DNA from 2 places in the Vibrio sp. PID23_8 genome. Region 2 is predicted to be linked to the other one. Evidence: predicted binding sites of a transcription regulator. Region 2 holds the regulator's gene; the other holds the start of a gene.
The links. Region 2 encodes MetJ, which represses methionine synthesis genes. Its sites were predicted from a motif close to TTAGACNTNTANANGTCTAA; they were not measured.
Positions count from the first base shown of each region.

Region 1: a site for MetJ is predicted at 5,331-5,350, ahead of metA (homoserine O-succinyltransferase). Genes of this name have one in related genera too.

Region 1 covers NZ_LIXE01000006.1:10,285-17,485, reverse strand. The annotation lists gene AK966_RS11785 (carboxypeptidase M32) at 1-806, shown strand, start outside; partial or broken gene AK966_RS11780 (MarR family winged helix-turn-helix transcriptional regulator) at 871-1,310, shown strand; gene thpR (RNA 2',3'-cyclic phosphodiesterase) at 1,368-1,889, opposite strand; gene AK966_RS11770 (LpxL/LpxP family Kdo(2)-lipid IV(A) lauroyl/palmitoleoyl acyltransferase) at 2,007-2,954, opposite strand; gene AK966_RS11765 (LysE family translocator) at 3,338-3,967, shown strand; gene AK966_RS11760 (multidrug efflux SMR transporter) at 4,261-4,557, opposite strand; gene AK966_RS11755 (hypothetical protein) at 4,740-5,075, opposite strand; gene metA (homoserine O-succinyltransferase) at 5,373-6,314, shown strand; gene pilW (type IV pilus biogenesis/stability protein PilW) at 6,464-7,186, shown strand.
Region 2 covers NZ_LIXE01000016.1:885-8,085, forward strand. The annotation lists gene AK966_RS17795 (malic enzyme-like NAD(P)-binding protein) at 1-980, shown strand, start outside; gene metJ (met regulon transcriptional regulator MetJ) at 1,096-1,416, opposite strand; gene AK966_RS17805 (O-succinylhomoserine (thiol)-lyase) at 1,645-2,805, shown strand; gene AK966_RS17810 (bifunctional aspartate kinase/homoserine dehydrogenase II) at 2,822-5,230, shown strand; gene metF (methylenetetrahydrofolate reductase) at 5,501-6,403, shown strand; gene AK966_RS17820 (PadR family transcriptional regulator) at 6,474-7,013, opposite strand.

The DNA.
Region 1 (7,201 bases), on a different contig from region 2:
GTCGTCTAGATGAAAGTGTACATCCATTCTGTGGTGGTGTTTCTACTGATGTTCGTATCACGACTCGCTACGACGAAAATGAATTTGTACAATCACTCATGGGCATTGTGCATGAAACAGGCCACGCACGCTATGAGCAGGGCTTGCCCCAATCACTTGCTGGAACACCGGCGGGAGAGGCTCGCTCCATGGGTATTCATGAGGCACAATCGCTATTTTTCGAAATGCAACTTGGTCGTAGTGAAGCCTTTGTTGACCATTTAGCACGTTTAGCCGCAAATCATTTCCAAGGCGCAGAATTTGAACAAGAAAACCTGTCTAAGATCTACACTCATGTCAATAAAGGGTTTATCCGTGTCGATGCTGATGAATTAACCTACCCGGCACACGTTATCTTGCGCTACGAAATTGAACGCGACTTAATGAACGGGGCGATCAAACACACTGACGTTCCAGAACTGTGGAATGAGAAGATGAAAGCGTATTTAGGGCTTTCCACTGAGGGGAACTATAAAAATGGCTGCCTCCAGGATATACATTGGACAGATGGTAGTTTTGGTTACTTCCCAAGCTACACATTAGGTGCCATGTATGCGTCTCAGTTTATGGCTGCCATGAAGCAAACCGTTGATGTTGACGCGGCTATCCGCTCAGGCGATCTTTCACCCGTCTTTACGTGGTTAGCAGACAACATCTGGAGCAAAGGGAGTTTGTTAACGACTGACGAGTTGGTAAGCCAAGCAACAGGTGAAGTGCTCAATGCTAAGCACTTTAAAGCACATTTAGAGAACCGCTACCTAGGCTAATAGCCCCTGTCCGTTCATAAATGCAAAAGGCTGGTTTGATACCAGCCTTTTTAGTATTCACTTAATCTTGATTGCTTTTTACTGTGCTTTTCATCTTGTACACGTTTTGAAACGTCAGTTGCATGAACAGGTTGAGCAACTCGACCTGCCCATCGCACCAATGCACCAATGCACGTTCGAGTGTTCAAAATCATCAGCAAAAAATCACCATGTACCGCGATGGATGTAGTGAGCGTTCTTGATAGAGATAAAGCTCAAGTTACGCGCCTCATTAAAACACTAGTTGAAGAGGGGTTTATTGAAAAAAGACCAAATCCAGAAGATAAGCGCAGTCAATGTTTATTAACCACTGAAAAAGGTAATGCAGTCCTAACACAAATCAAAACCATTGATGATGAGATCTTTCGTAAAATGGCGAACGATGTATCGAATGAAGAGCTTAATACCTTTCAATTAATTGCCGAAAAATTAGCGACTAACCTCGCCCAAAAAGACGAAAACTAAAGGCTAAAAATTTCCTCAGGTAGCCCTTGCGCTAGCTGAGGGCAATGACAAATACCGCTAACATAAGAGCTCATCAATTACGTGATAGACCAATTTCCCTCCAACGAACTTACTTTCCATCAGTGCTATAGAATTAATTGGAAGGTGAAGTGATATAATAGGTAGCTGGTCCAATCGTACATGCCTATCTACATGGCGTGCTATCGTGATATGCGGAAGATACTTATGTGACTCCGTTATAAATCCATTTTTCGTCAATTTATGTCTTAGCTCATTTTGCAACCGTCCGAGTTCAGGGTTCTCTGAGATACCTAGCCAAGCCAGCTGCCCACTGCTCTGGCGGAATGAGCCATAGTGGTCAACGACCACGTATTCACAGCGCGTGATCACTTGTTGAAGTATTCTCACGAGCTTGTTCATTTCTTCATGTGTCGCTTCACCGATAAATGCTAGGGTAATATGGAAGTTTGACGCACGCGTCTTACGACCAGATGACCGTTTCTGTGCCAGTATCTCTTGAGCCTGTCTAATCTTCGCCTTTGCTGAAGCATCGAACGTTAAAGCAAAGAACAATCTCATCATGCCTCCTGCGACTATCGCTTAACCAAGTAAGTTGAGGTTATGTTGATACCGTAACGAGTTTGGCAAATTATAGCTGATAAAAGAAAGCCCAGAGTTAAACTCTGGGCTATCGAATTACATCGCTGGTGCTAAGCAAGGCTTATACAAACACATTTCGCCTTCCGGGCGAGTTTTAAAACGGCGATGAAGCCACATGTACTGACTTAGGCTAGCTAAAATCGATTTTTCGACAATCTTGTTCACGAATACCGCCGCTTGGTCAGGATCGTTTTTCGGGAAGCCGTCAACAGGCGCACTGATCGTTAAGGTGTAATGACCATCCTCACCTCTCACCATCGTAAATGGAACAATCGCACAATCTGTCTGGTCTACCAATAAGCTGGTTCCCGTTGTCGTACATGCTTTTGATACCGCAAACAATGGTGCGAACGTTGAACGACGAACACCATAATCATGATCAGGAGCGTACCAAACACGTTGACCCGTATTCAGTGCTTCAAACATACCTTTCACGTTTTTACGGTCAATCAAAGTACGATTTGAGCGAGAACGCCCTTGGTACTGGAAATAGTCAAAGCAAGGGTTATTGTTTGGTCGGTACACGCCTGTTCCTGATTTTTTAATACCAAACGCTCTCGCGCCTAGCTCTAAGTTCATGGAATGCACAGCCAACATCAACACGCCTTTACCCTGCTTTTCAAGGGCCTCAATATGCTCCATGCCTTCGATAGTAACGTGTTTATTTATCCTTCTATCAGACCAAAACCAAGCCATTGCAGTTTCAAACAGCGCAATGCCCGAATTATCAATGTTATCTTTTAAAATCTTCTCACGTTCTTTGTCATCCATTTTTGGGAAGCACAGCTCTAAATTGCGCCTAATGGTTACTTGACGCTTTTTCATCAAACGCATGGCAATACGACCGATCCCTCGACCTAAAGCAAGTTGCGTATGAAATGGGAGAAGACTAAAAAGATACATTATTCCGATAATGGTAAGAGTTCCCCAGTAGCGTGGTGCCAACAATGCTGCTTTAAATTTGGGCGCGTTATATTTATTCATGAATAGGTCATCAGACGAGTCCGTGGTCGGACGGTAAAAATAAAATGTTTGATAAAATAAACTTTTATCATTGATTGTGCTTATAACAAAAACTAAAGCGCGCGGATTCTATGTTTGTTCGACACACGACACAATAAGAACTTACCCAAACTCCGACTGTCGTTTCCAAAATTGACATAAAAGTACAGATTTCACACAAAGTGAGTAATGACATCATGGATCAGTCCGCTAGTTAGGGAGAAGTCAGAATAAATAGAAGTGCTCTTATCAACTTAATATGGATAGAAGAATCACACGCTAAAAGTTTGTTTTTCTAGACTGCCAAGTGTACAGTTATGCCCTCTTGTTTGCTGACGCAATTCTTTTAACCAATTGGAATAAGAATGAACATCGACACCTTGTTCGCCTTTGGCGGAATTGTCTTCTTCCTCGCGGTCATTCCCGGCCCAAACGCTTTGCTCATCTTATTTACTGCACTGACACAAAGCCGCAGATTTGCCATTGCGAATATCCTAGGGATTTGGCTTGGTTTTCTTATCCATGCTTTTATTTCCGCAAAGGGCCTAAGTTTGCTTCTTTCTCAATCTGCCGTGGCATTCAATGCATTCAAATGGATAGGGGTTGCTTATTTAATCTGGCTAGGTCTCAACAATCTTAAAAGCGGGCTCAAGATGGCTGAACAAAAGCTCAAGCTTGACCGAAAAATCGAGAAACAAACACTTAAGCAAGCGTTTGTAAAAGGGTTACTCACGAATCTTCTCAATCCAAAAATCGTGCTATTTTACTTATCAATCTTTCCTCAATTCGTTCAGCCTACCCATATTCTTGAACAAAGTATGATGTTAGGTATGCTTCAAGCCTGTATTGTCGCAAGTTGGTTTTTATTTGTGATTTTTTTCGCGAGCAAAGTAAAAGCGATGCTCACGGCATCAAAAACCAGCAAATGGCTTAACTATATCAGTGGTGGTTTGTTCATCTTTTTTGGTATTGGTTTAGCCAACACTCGCTTGTAAGATTGAAACTCCACCGCTATCTAGTGCTCGGTGTAATCATGATAAGGGCAGACCTTTCCTTTCAGGAAGACCATATTCTCCCTCTGTTGCCTCGCCTTCAAACCAAGTCATTCTCACTGAGCCAAGCATCTTGAGGTTACTTGGGTATACACATTCATTGATATATTTTTCTGTATTAGCTTTGTGCAGTTTTCACCAACACTAACGTTTACATCAATAAAGAAGCATCGCCCAAACTTTCTCTTCATTTTTGAGTAAATACAGACCATTTTTGTCTATATACCTGCTGTTTATCACTGTCCTACAATGGCAGCCAAATCGAGTTTTTGCCCATAAAGGAGATAACCGACTGTCCCGACCAGAACAATTCCTACCCCAGTCCAGTTAACATACACGATCCCGACAGGCATGCTTTTCACGGTGACAGATAGTAAGAAAAATGCAATGCCATAACCAATTCGTACCAACTTACTTGGCATCATTTGAGTGAACTGTTCGGTCTTAGGAATATAAGAAGTGGCAATCACTTCACATACGATTGCAAGAGGCAAAGAAATCATAGGAGGCATGGCAACAAGCATTTTGAACATAAACAATCAACGCGCAATCAAATATATACTCGATGAAATATCGGAGTCTCTGAATAGCGCATGATAAGCAAATCCGCATGGCCGAACATAAAAAGGTGATGTAAGTCAAATTTTAGCAGGTAATAATGTTCTGCCAGCTAAGCGGCGTTCATGTTCGAACAAATACCTCAACCAACCCTGACTTATTGTTGCTGTTGCGCGATAGCAAAATAGATTTGCATGTCAATTGGCTCCGGCGTATTGAGCAGCATCTTACCTATTTCTCTCTGAAAGTGCCCATAATTACCAAGCTCTTCCGTCAATCCTAGACGCTCATAATTATCCTGACAGGTAAACATACCGTAAGCATAGTGAAATCGACAAATGTCATTGTGTTTGTCATACCCGAATTCATAAAGCGCCTGATCGATTTCTTCTGGTGTATAAGTACTTTTATCTCCAAATGAGCGCAATAAAACCGTAGGCACTTGCTGAGCAATGCTCTGAATTTTCTCTTTCTTTTTAAAAAGACCGAACATAACGTCCTCCACTGACGATATTAATACTAGCGTAGTACCGAAGAGCCTTTAATTTCTAGCTGCTGTCAGGATGATAAAATTATAGTAGCCTGTTTTCATAACGTGCACCAAATACAAATCAAACGTTGCAATATGATGTAATCAGAAACATTGGAGCCATCACACTTGATGATTTAACATGAAGCGCACACCACAGCCCCTTCGTACGCATCATAGCCATTTGCGTATCGACAATCGGCATTAATTGCGTTAACTTTAGATGTATAGACGTCTAAAGTTAAGCTTAGGGAGAAAGCCGTGCCAATTAGAATTCCAGATCAACTACCCGCTACCGATGTTTTAAGGACAGAAAACATCTTTGTGATGAGCGAGAGCCGCGCGGCAAGTCAGGAAATCCGTCCACTCCGAGTGCTTATTCTCAATTTAATGCCAAAGAAAATTGAAACAGAAACTCAGTTTCTGCGCCTGCTTTCAAACAGCCCTCTGCAAGTGAATGTTGAACTGCTGCGCATTGATAACCGCCCGAGTAAAAATACCCCAACAAAGCATTTAGACACTTTCTATCGTCAATTTGAAATGGTCAAAGACAAAAACTTCGATGGTATGATCATCACAGGAGCACCACTTGGCCTCGTTCAGTTTGAAGACGTTATCTATTGGGATCATCTCAAAACCATCATGGAATGGGCGAAAGACCATGTGACATCGACACTTTATGTCTGTTGGGCGGCGCAAGCCGGCTTAAAACTGCTTTACGATTTGCCGAAGAAAACACGCAAAGAAAAACTCTCTGGGGTATATCATCATAAAATTCACAACACTTACCACCCTGTGTTGAGAGGCTTCGACGATTCATTCTTAGCGCCCCATTCTCGCTATGCGGACTTTTCACTTGAGTTTCTCGAAACGCATACCGACCTTGATATCTTAGCGACATCCGATGTCGCAGGCGTATACTTGGCTACCACGAAAGACAAACGAAATGTGTTTGTGACTGGTCATCCAGAATACGACTCTCATACACTACACAATGAATATATTCGTGACTTAAGTGAAGGGATGGAACCTGCCATGCCCGTCAATTACTATCCTAACAATAACCCTGACAACCCGCCGTTTGCGAGTTGGCGCAGTCACGGACACTTACTGTTCTCTAACTGGTTGAACTACTGTGTTTACCAACAAACACCTTACGATCTCGACCATTTCAGCGAGTCCGCCTTTACCAAAGATGATTAGAGAAGTTATTTAGAGATTGTGAACTCAGCCGCCAGTTGGCGGCTTTTTCATACCAGTTTGCAAGCCCGATCGCATTGTCATTTATCCTGCATGGGTTTTCGTTTAGTAATCCATATCATGCAAAAAGGTTCAGGGATGGGGAATGAAAAATGAAGCTCACAAAACTTGGTACGTTATTGCTGATCAGTCAGTTAGGCGTCGTCGGCTGTGTAACAGTAAACGAGAACGGTCCAGTCGTTGAGGCCGATCCTGTCACTATGGCAGAATCCCGTATTGCCCTTGGGCTTGGTTATTTAAACAGTGGTAGCATGATCCGGGCACACGACAACTTACAGCAAGCACTGACGCACGCGCCAAACTACTACCGCGCACAACTCTCCATGGCCCATTACTATGAGGTGGTGGGCGAAGATAGCAAAGCTGAAAACATATATAAGCGTTCCCTGCGTCAACACAGCAATAACGGAAATGTTCTAAACAATTACGGGACTTTCCTGTGCAAACGAGGCGATTTCCCACAAGCAGACCAAATGTTCAATCGCGCGATCCAACAGCCCTATTACTACCTCATTCCCGCAAGTTATGAAAACGCAGGGTTCTGCGCGTTAAAATCAAATAATCCAGACAAGGCAAAATACTACTTCTCTCGTGCTATTGATCATGATCCTCATCGCCCGAAATCGATTCTACAATTAGCTAAGCTCGAGATTGATAGCGGAAACTACACCGATGCACGCCTTCGCTTAATGCGATTTAATCAAATGTATGGCGTTAAGCGACCTTCTCTTCAACTAATGGTCGAGCTTGAGCGGGAAGCTGGTAATAGAGTATTGGAGCAAAAATACCAAAAGCAATTGGATAAGTTAACCTGAGTTCAGGTTAACTCG
Region 2 (7,201 bases):
TGATGGAAGGTAAAGCGCTGTTGTTTAAGCGTTTTGCGGGGTTGGATTCGATTGATATCGAAGTAAAACATCGTACTATTGATGAGTTTGTCGACACGGTAGCAAACATTGCCGATACCTTTGGTGGCATTAATTTAGAAGACATCAAAGCTCCCGATTGTTTTGAGATCGAAAAGCGCTTGATCGAGCGTTGTGACGTACCGGTATTCCATGACGATCAACATGGTACGGCGATTGTTACGGCTGCAGGTATGCTGAATGCAATCGAGTTGCAAGGTAAGAAGCTTGAAGAATCTACCATCGTTTGTCTTGGTGCTGGCGCAGCGGCAGTGGCCTGTATGGAGCTGTTGATTAAGTGTGGCGCAATGCGTGAGAAGATCTATATGTTGGATCGTAAAGGGGTGATTCATACACGTCGTGATGACCTAAATGAATACAAACAGTTATTTGCGAACAATACGGATAAGCGCACGCTGGAAGACGTGATTGAAGGGGCTGATCTATTCTTGGGTGTGTCAGGTCCAAACCTATTGCCAGCAGAAGCGCTGAAGCTAATGGGCGATAAACCGGTCGTATTTGCATGTTCAAACCCGGATCCAGAGATCAAGCCGGAACTCGCGCATGAAGTGCGTGATGACTTGATCATGGGTACTGGTCGTAGTGACTACCCGAACCAAGTAAACAACGTATTGTGCTTCCCATTCATCTTCCGTGGTGCGCTTGATGTACGTGCAAGCGAGATTAACGATGAAATGAAGTTAGCGGCAGTAGGTGCAATTCGTGAACTAGCAAAAGAGCCAGTACCAGAAGCAGTATTGAAAGCGGCAGGTGTGGACAAGCTTGAATTTGGTACGGACTACATCATTCCTAAACCGATGGATCCTCGTTTGTTGCCACGCGTAGCAAAAGCGGTTGCTCAAGCTGCCGTTGATTCAGGTGTTGCTCGTATTGAAATACCAGAAAATTACATGGCAGAGTAACGATCTCATAGAAGAAAGTCGTTGGAATAAAAAAGGGATGCGATTGCATCCCTTTTTTATTGTTTCTGAAACGAGCCCCGATGCCGCTTCTGAACGATGGCAAATTTGTAAGCAATTATTCTTCGTCAAATGCTTCGAATTCGATGCCCATTGCCGTCATTAGCGCTTTTGCTTCCGTTGGGATATCGTCTGGACGATCTTTTCGTAAGTCTTCATCCGTTGGTAGTGGTTGCCCTGTGTAAGCATGTAAGAAAGCCTCACAAAGCAGCTCACTGTTGGTTGCATGGCGTAAGTTATTGATCTGGCGGCGAGTTCGCTCATCAGTCAGCACTTTCAAAACTTTTAGCGGGATAGATACGGTAATCTTTTTTACTTGTTCGCTTTTTTTACCGTGCTCTGCATACGGGCTAATGTATTCGCCATTCCAGTCAGCCATTGCACACCTTCATTCATATAATAAGTTGAAAAATAAATATAGGTGCTGATTTTAGCTGCATTTACCGCCATAAGCAAAGACATATAGACGTCTGGAGGTGTTGACGTCCTAATTTTAGACAAGTAAAGTGAGGTTAACAGTCAGGGAAGAGTGTTAATCAATCGAATAAGATAGGTTAGATATAGCGCATTCCCACTCAGATGTCACCAGCCGTGAAAGGATACCCCCATGAGCACCTATAAGCCTGCGACCATTGCTGTACGCACTGGTATTGAGTCAGACAGTCAGTACCACGCTGTTGTTCCACCCATCTACCTTTCTACTAACTATGGCTTTCCCGCTTTTGGAGAAGTTCCTCAGTACGATTATACCCGTTCAGGAAATCCGAACCGAGGCTTACTAGAGAAAGCTCTATATGAATTAGAATCTGGTAAAGGTGCGGTGGTAACCAACTGTGGCACTTCTGCACTTAACCTTTGGGTTTCAGCTTTCTTAGGCCCTGATGACCTCATTGTTGCTCCACATGACTGCTACGGTGGTACCTATCGTTTGTTTAATACTCGTGCAAATAAAGGTGATTTCAAGGTTCAGTTTGTTGACCAGTCTGACGAGCAGGCACTGAATATTGCACTTGAGCAAAAGCCCAAATTGATCTTGTTAGAAACGCCATCTAACCCGTTGGTTCGCGTGGTGGATATCGCGGCTATATGTGAAAAAGCCCAAAAAGTGGGGGCTTTAGTAGCGGTCGACAATACCTTTTTGACTCCGGTGTACCAAAAGCCTTTAGAACTGGGCGCAGACTTTGTGATTCACTCAACGACAAAGTACATCAATGGGCATTCAGATGTCATTGGTGGTGTGGTGATCACTAAGAGTGAAGCGCATGCTGAAGAGTTGGCGTGGTGGGGGAACTGCATTGGCGCGACTGGAACACCATTCGATAGTTACATGACATTAAGAGGAATTCGTACGTTGGGTGCCCGAATGCGAGTTCATGAAGAAAGTTCACTCGCTGTGTTGGGCTATCTTCAAACGCACTCGTTGGTGGCGAAGATTTATCACCCTAGCCTGCCAGAACATCCGGGTCATGATATTGCGAAGCGACAGCAATCTGGCTTTGGTTCAATGCTGAGCTTTGAATTCGCCGGTTCGTTTGAACAGCTAAAAGTATTTGTGAAAGAGCTGGAATTGTTCTCTTTAGCTGAGTCTTTAGGGGGGGTAGAAAGTCTAATTTGTCATCCAGCTTCCATGACTCACCGTGCAATGGGGGAAACGGCATTAGCAGAAGCGGGCGTATCTCAACAGTTATTGCGCTTGTCTGTTGGTCTTGAAGATGCACAAGATTTGATTGCTGATCTTGAGCAAGCCTTCGCGAAAGCAGCGCAGTAATTAGGGGGAGAAAGTCATGAGGGTACAACGTCAGCTACACAAGTTTGGAGGCAGTAGTCTAGCCAACTCCGAGTGCTACTTACGTGTGGTTGGGATTCTTAAAGAGTATTCGGCAGAGAATGATTTAGTCGTGGTATCTGCGGCAGGTAAAACGACGAATCGGCTTATTGACTTTTTAGAAGGGTTAGATAAAGACGGCCGCATTGCTCATGAAGCCTTGCAAAGTTTGCGACAGTTCCAAACCGAGTTGGTGGAAGCTTTGCTGGAAGGCGAAGCGCAGGTGCAATTACTTGCTTCTCTGCAAGATGAATTCAGTACATTAGCAGAGTTGTCGGCTCCACTAACGGAAGCACAAAAAGCCGCAGTGCTAGGGCATGGTGAGGTGTGGTCCTCACGCTTACTTGCTGCCTTGTTATCACAGTACGATTTGCCAGCAGTCGCGCAGGATGCACGAGCATTTTTACGAGCTGATGCCGGGACTCAACCAGAAGTAGACTGTGCACGATCTTATCCACTAATTAAAACGGTACTTACGCAGAACAGTCACAAGCGAATCATTATTACAGGTTTTATGGCGCAAAATGAATCTGGCGAGACGGTATTACTTGGCCGGAATGGCTCAGACTACTCTGCAACGGTGATTGGCGCTCTGGCAGAAGCGAGTATGGTGACCATATGGAGTGATGTTCCAGGCGTATACAGTGCAGACCCTCGTTTGGTGTCGGATGCTTGTCTACTCCCTTTGCTGCGCTTGGATGAAGCGAGTGAACTCGCTCGCTTGGCGGCTCCGGTGTTACATAGTCGAACGCTTCAGCCTGTTGCGCAGAGCGCAATGGATTTGAATCTTAAATGCAGCTATGAACCAGAGTCGGGTTCGACACGTATTGAGCGTGTATTGGCTTCGGGGCGAGGGGCTAAAATCATTACATCGCTGGATGAAGTGCTGTTGGTTCAGTTAGCCTTTCTCCATGGTCATGACTTTGAACGTGCACAGAAAGAGGTTTTGCGGGCTCTAAAACGTGCTCAACTAGAACCTTTAGCGTATGAAGCTCAATCGGATCAACAAACGCTGCGCTTAGCGTACACAGCTGAAATTGCCAGTGGAGTACTGACGTACTTGCAAGAGCTAGCAGTAGAAGCTGAAATCAAGCTCAAGGAAGGCTATTCCCTATTGGCTGCGGTGGGCGCTGGGGTGACAAAAAATGCCAGTCACTGTTTCGGTTTCTATCAGCAATTAAAACACGCGCCGGTTGAATTTATCTCTGAAACTGAATCTGGCTTGAGCCTGGTGGCGGTATTACGTTGCGCAGGAGTGGCAGAGCTCGTGCAAGGTATCCATAGTCAGTTATTCCAAGCCCAAAAGCGCGTCGCGGTTGCGCTGTGTGGTAAGGGGAATATTGGCTCTAGTTGGTTACGACTTTTTTCAGCGCAAAAAGGAGAGCTAGAAAAGCGACATGGTATGAGCTTCGATTTGGTTGCAGTGGTTGATAGCCAAACGTTTTGGTTTGATGATCAAGGCATTGACGCGGCCGTGGTCGCACAGCGTTTTGAGGATGAGGGAATTTGCAACGATGGGAGTTGGCTAACGCGACTTGGGGAACTTCAACATTATGATGAAGCCGTGGTATTGGATGTCACGGCAAGCAAAGAGTTAGCTGAACGTTATGTTGAGATTGCTCAGCAAGGCATTCACCTGATCTCCGCAAATAAGATCGCAGGTTCGATTGACAGCCAGTACTACCACCAAGTACAAAATGCCTTTGCTAAAATTGGCCGCCATTGGTTGTACAACGCGACGGTTGGTGCAGGTCTACCAATTAACCATACCGTTCGAGATTTACGTGAAAGCGGTGATGACATTGTCGCGCTATCGGGCATTTTCTCCGGCACACTATCTTGGTTATTCCAGCAGTTTGATGGCTCAGTACCGTTCGTAGAGCTGGTAGATTTAGCGTGGCAACAAGGTTTGACCGAGCCTGACCCTCGTTCTGACCTCGATGGTTCTGACGTGGTGCGTAAGTTGGTTATCTTAGCCCGAGAATCTGGTTTGGACATTGAACCAGAGAGTGTGAAAGTGGAATCCCTTGTGCCAGAAGAATTGCGAGAATTGAGCCTAGACGCTTTCTTCGACCAAGGCGATAGCCTAAGCGAGATTCTGCAAGAGCGTTTAACCAAGGCGCAGAAAAACGACCAAGTGTTACGTTACGTCGCTCGCTTAGAGCGCAACGGCAAGGCAACGGTGGGTGTCGAAGCGTTATCACGTGAGCATGCACTGGCGAACTTGCTGCCGTGTGACAACATCTTCGCGATTGAAAGCAAATGGTACAAAGACAATCCATTAGTGATTCGAGGTCCTGGTGCGGGACGTGAAGTGACCGCCGGCGCGATTCAATCCGACCTTAATCGCCTAGCTAGTTTGTTTTAAATTATTCCAAGCCAATTTTTGCGAACGATAACAAAACCTCGGACTGCTTCCGGGGTTTTTTATTGTCTCGATAATGCCATACTGAATTGCAGAGTTAGGTTACGGAGTTGCCGCAAAGAAACTTGAACTATCCTCATTGTTAACTTGAGAAAAATTCATAATCACAAGGTTGACATTAAATCGTATTCAATACATTCTGTAGACATATGGACGTCCAAACGTCGGTTTTGGGATTTGATTTAGTGACGGAGTTGTCACAGGGAGAGTAAGATGGGATACACGCATGCAGGCCATATCGATGCCTTAAACCAAAATATTGCTGAACTATCAGACAATATCAACGTCTCATTTGAGTTTTTTCCACCAAGCAGTGAAAAGATGGAAGAGACACTTTGGAGCTCTGTGCATCGCCTTAAAACTCTTCAACCAAAATTCGTTTCTGTAACGTACGGCGCAAACTCAGGTGAACGTGACAGAACCCACTCCATTATTAAAGAGATTAAAGCGACGACGGGTCTTGTGGCTGCGCCTCATTTAACCTGTATTGATGCAACTCGTGATGAGCTGATCGACATTGCGGATGATTACTGGAACAACGGTATCAAAAACATCGTAGCTCTACGTGGTGATATTCCACTGGGTGGTGGTGCTCCAGATATGTATGCATCGGATTTGGTAGAGCTGCTTAAAGCGCGTCATGATTTTGATATCTCGGTGGCGGCGTTTCCAGAAGTACACCCAGAAGCGAAAAGCGCGCAATCTGATCTGCTTAACCTAAAACGTAAAGTCGATGCAGGTGCAAACCGTGCGATTACTCAGTTCTTCTTTGATGTGGAGTCTTACCTACGCTTTCGTGACCGTTGTGTAGCCGCTGGAATCGATGTAGAAATCGTTCCGGGTATCTTACCAGTCTCGAACTTCAAACAAGCATCTCGCTTTGCGGCGCAGAACAATGTGAAAGTGCCAGGCTGGATGAGCAAGCAATTTGAAGGCTTGGATGATGATCCTGTGACGCGTCAGCTAGTCGGTGCGAGCCAAGCGATTGATATTGTGCGTGTGCTCAGCCGTGAAGGGGTGAAAGACTTTCACTTCTACACACTAAACCGTGCCGAGATGACTTACGCGCTATGCCATACCTTAGGTGTGCGTCCGCAAGCGGTAGTTGAGGCGTAATTCACTTCCTTCTGATGCATAAAAGGCTTGCCTATCGGCAAGCCTTTTTATTCTAACTTAAGTGTTAAAATTAACTGATCACTTCAAGCTCAGTTAGCACTTCTTCAGCCCAGTTAATCCACGCTTCACGTAGCATTAGGTTACGGCGAAGAGTCAAACGCTCTAAACGCGCTTGCTTGTCTAGTGTTGATGGTGTTGCGTAGTATGCTGCTTCGATTTCTTTGTAGTGAGAAACCAGCTTACGAGATTCTTCTACTAGCTCAGAAAGCTGAACACGGAAAGGTGCTGCCGATTGAACGGAACACGCCATCAATTTCGCAGAAAACTCATCACGAACCGTTGGGTGGGCAGTTGGTTGATCAAACCATTCGCCCAATGCACTACGACCAGCGTCAGTGATTGAGTATACCTTGCGGTCAGGCTTGCCTTCTTGAGGTTCAAGTACGCAGGTAACGAGTGCTTTCTCAGCCATTTTATTCAGTTCACGGTAAACTTGCTGATGGCTTGCTTTCCAGAAATAGCCGATGCTCGCTGAGAATTCTTTAGTGATATCGTAACCAGTCGCGTCGCGAGTGCTAAGAACGGTTAAGATTACGTGTGGTAATGACATGTCTTCAATCCAAATGGTCAATAAACTTGTAAACAAACTACTTATACTTTCAGCTGCGCTCTTGCTGGCGCTTGAGATTTTTATTTAATAAGTAGCACCAACAAAGTTGGTTCTGTCACCTTAAAGCCGTTTATCACCTAGAGTGATGGATGCTTCCATCGAGCTGGAGCCTATATGATTGGACTTTT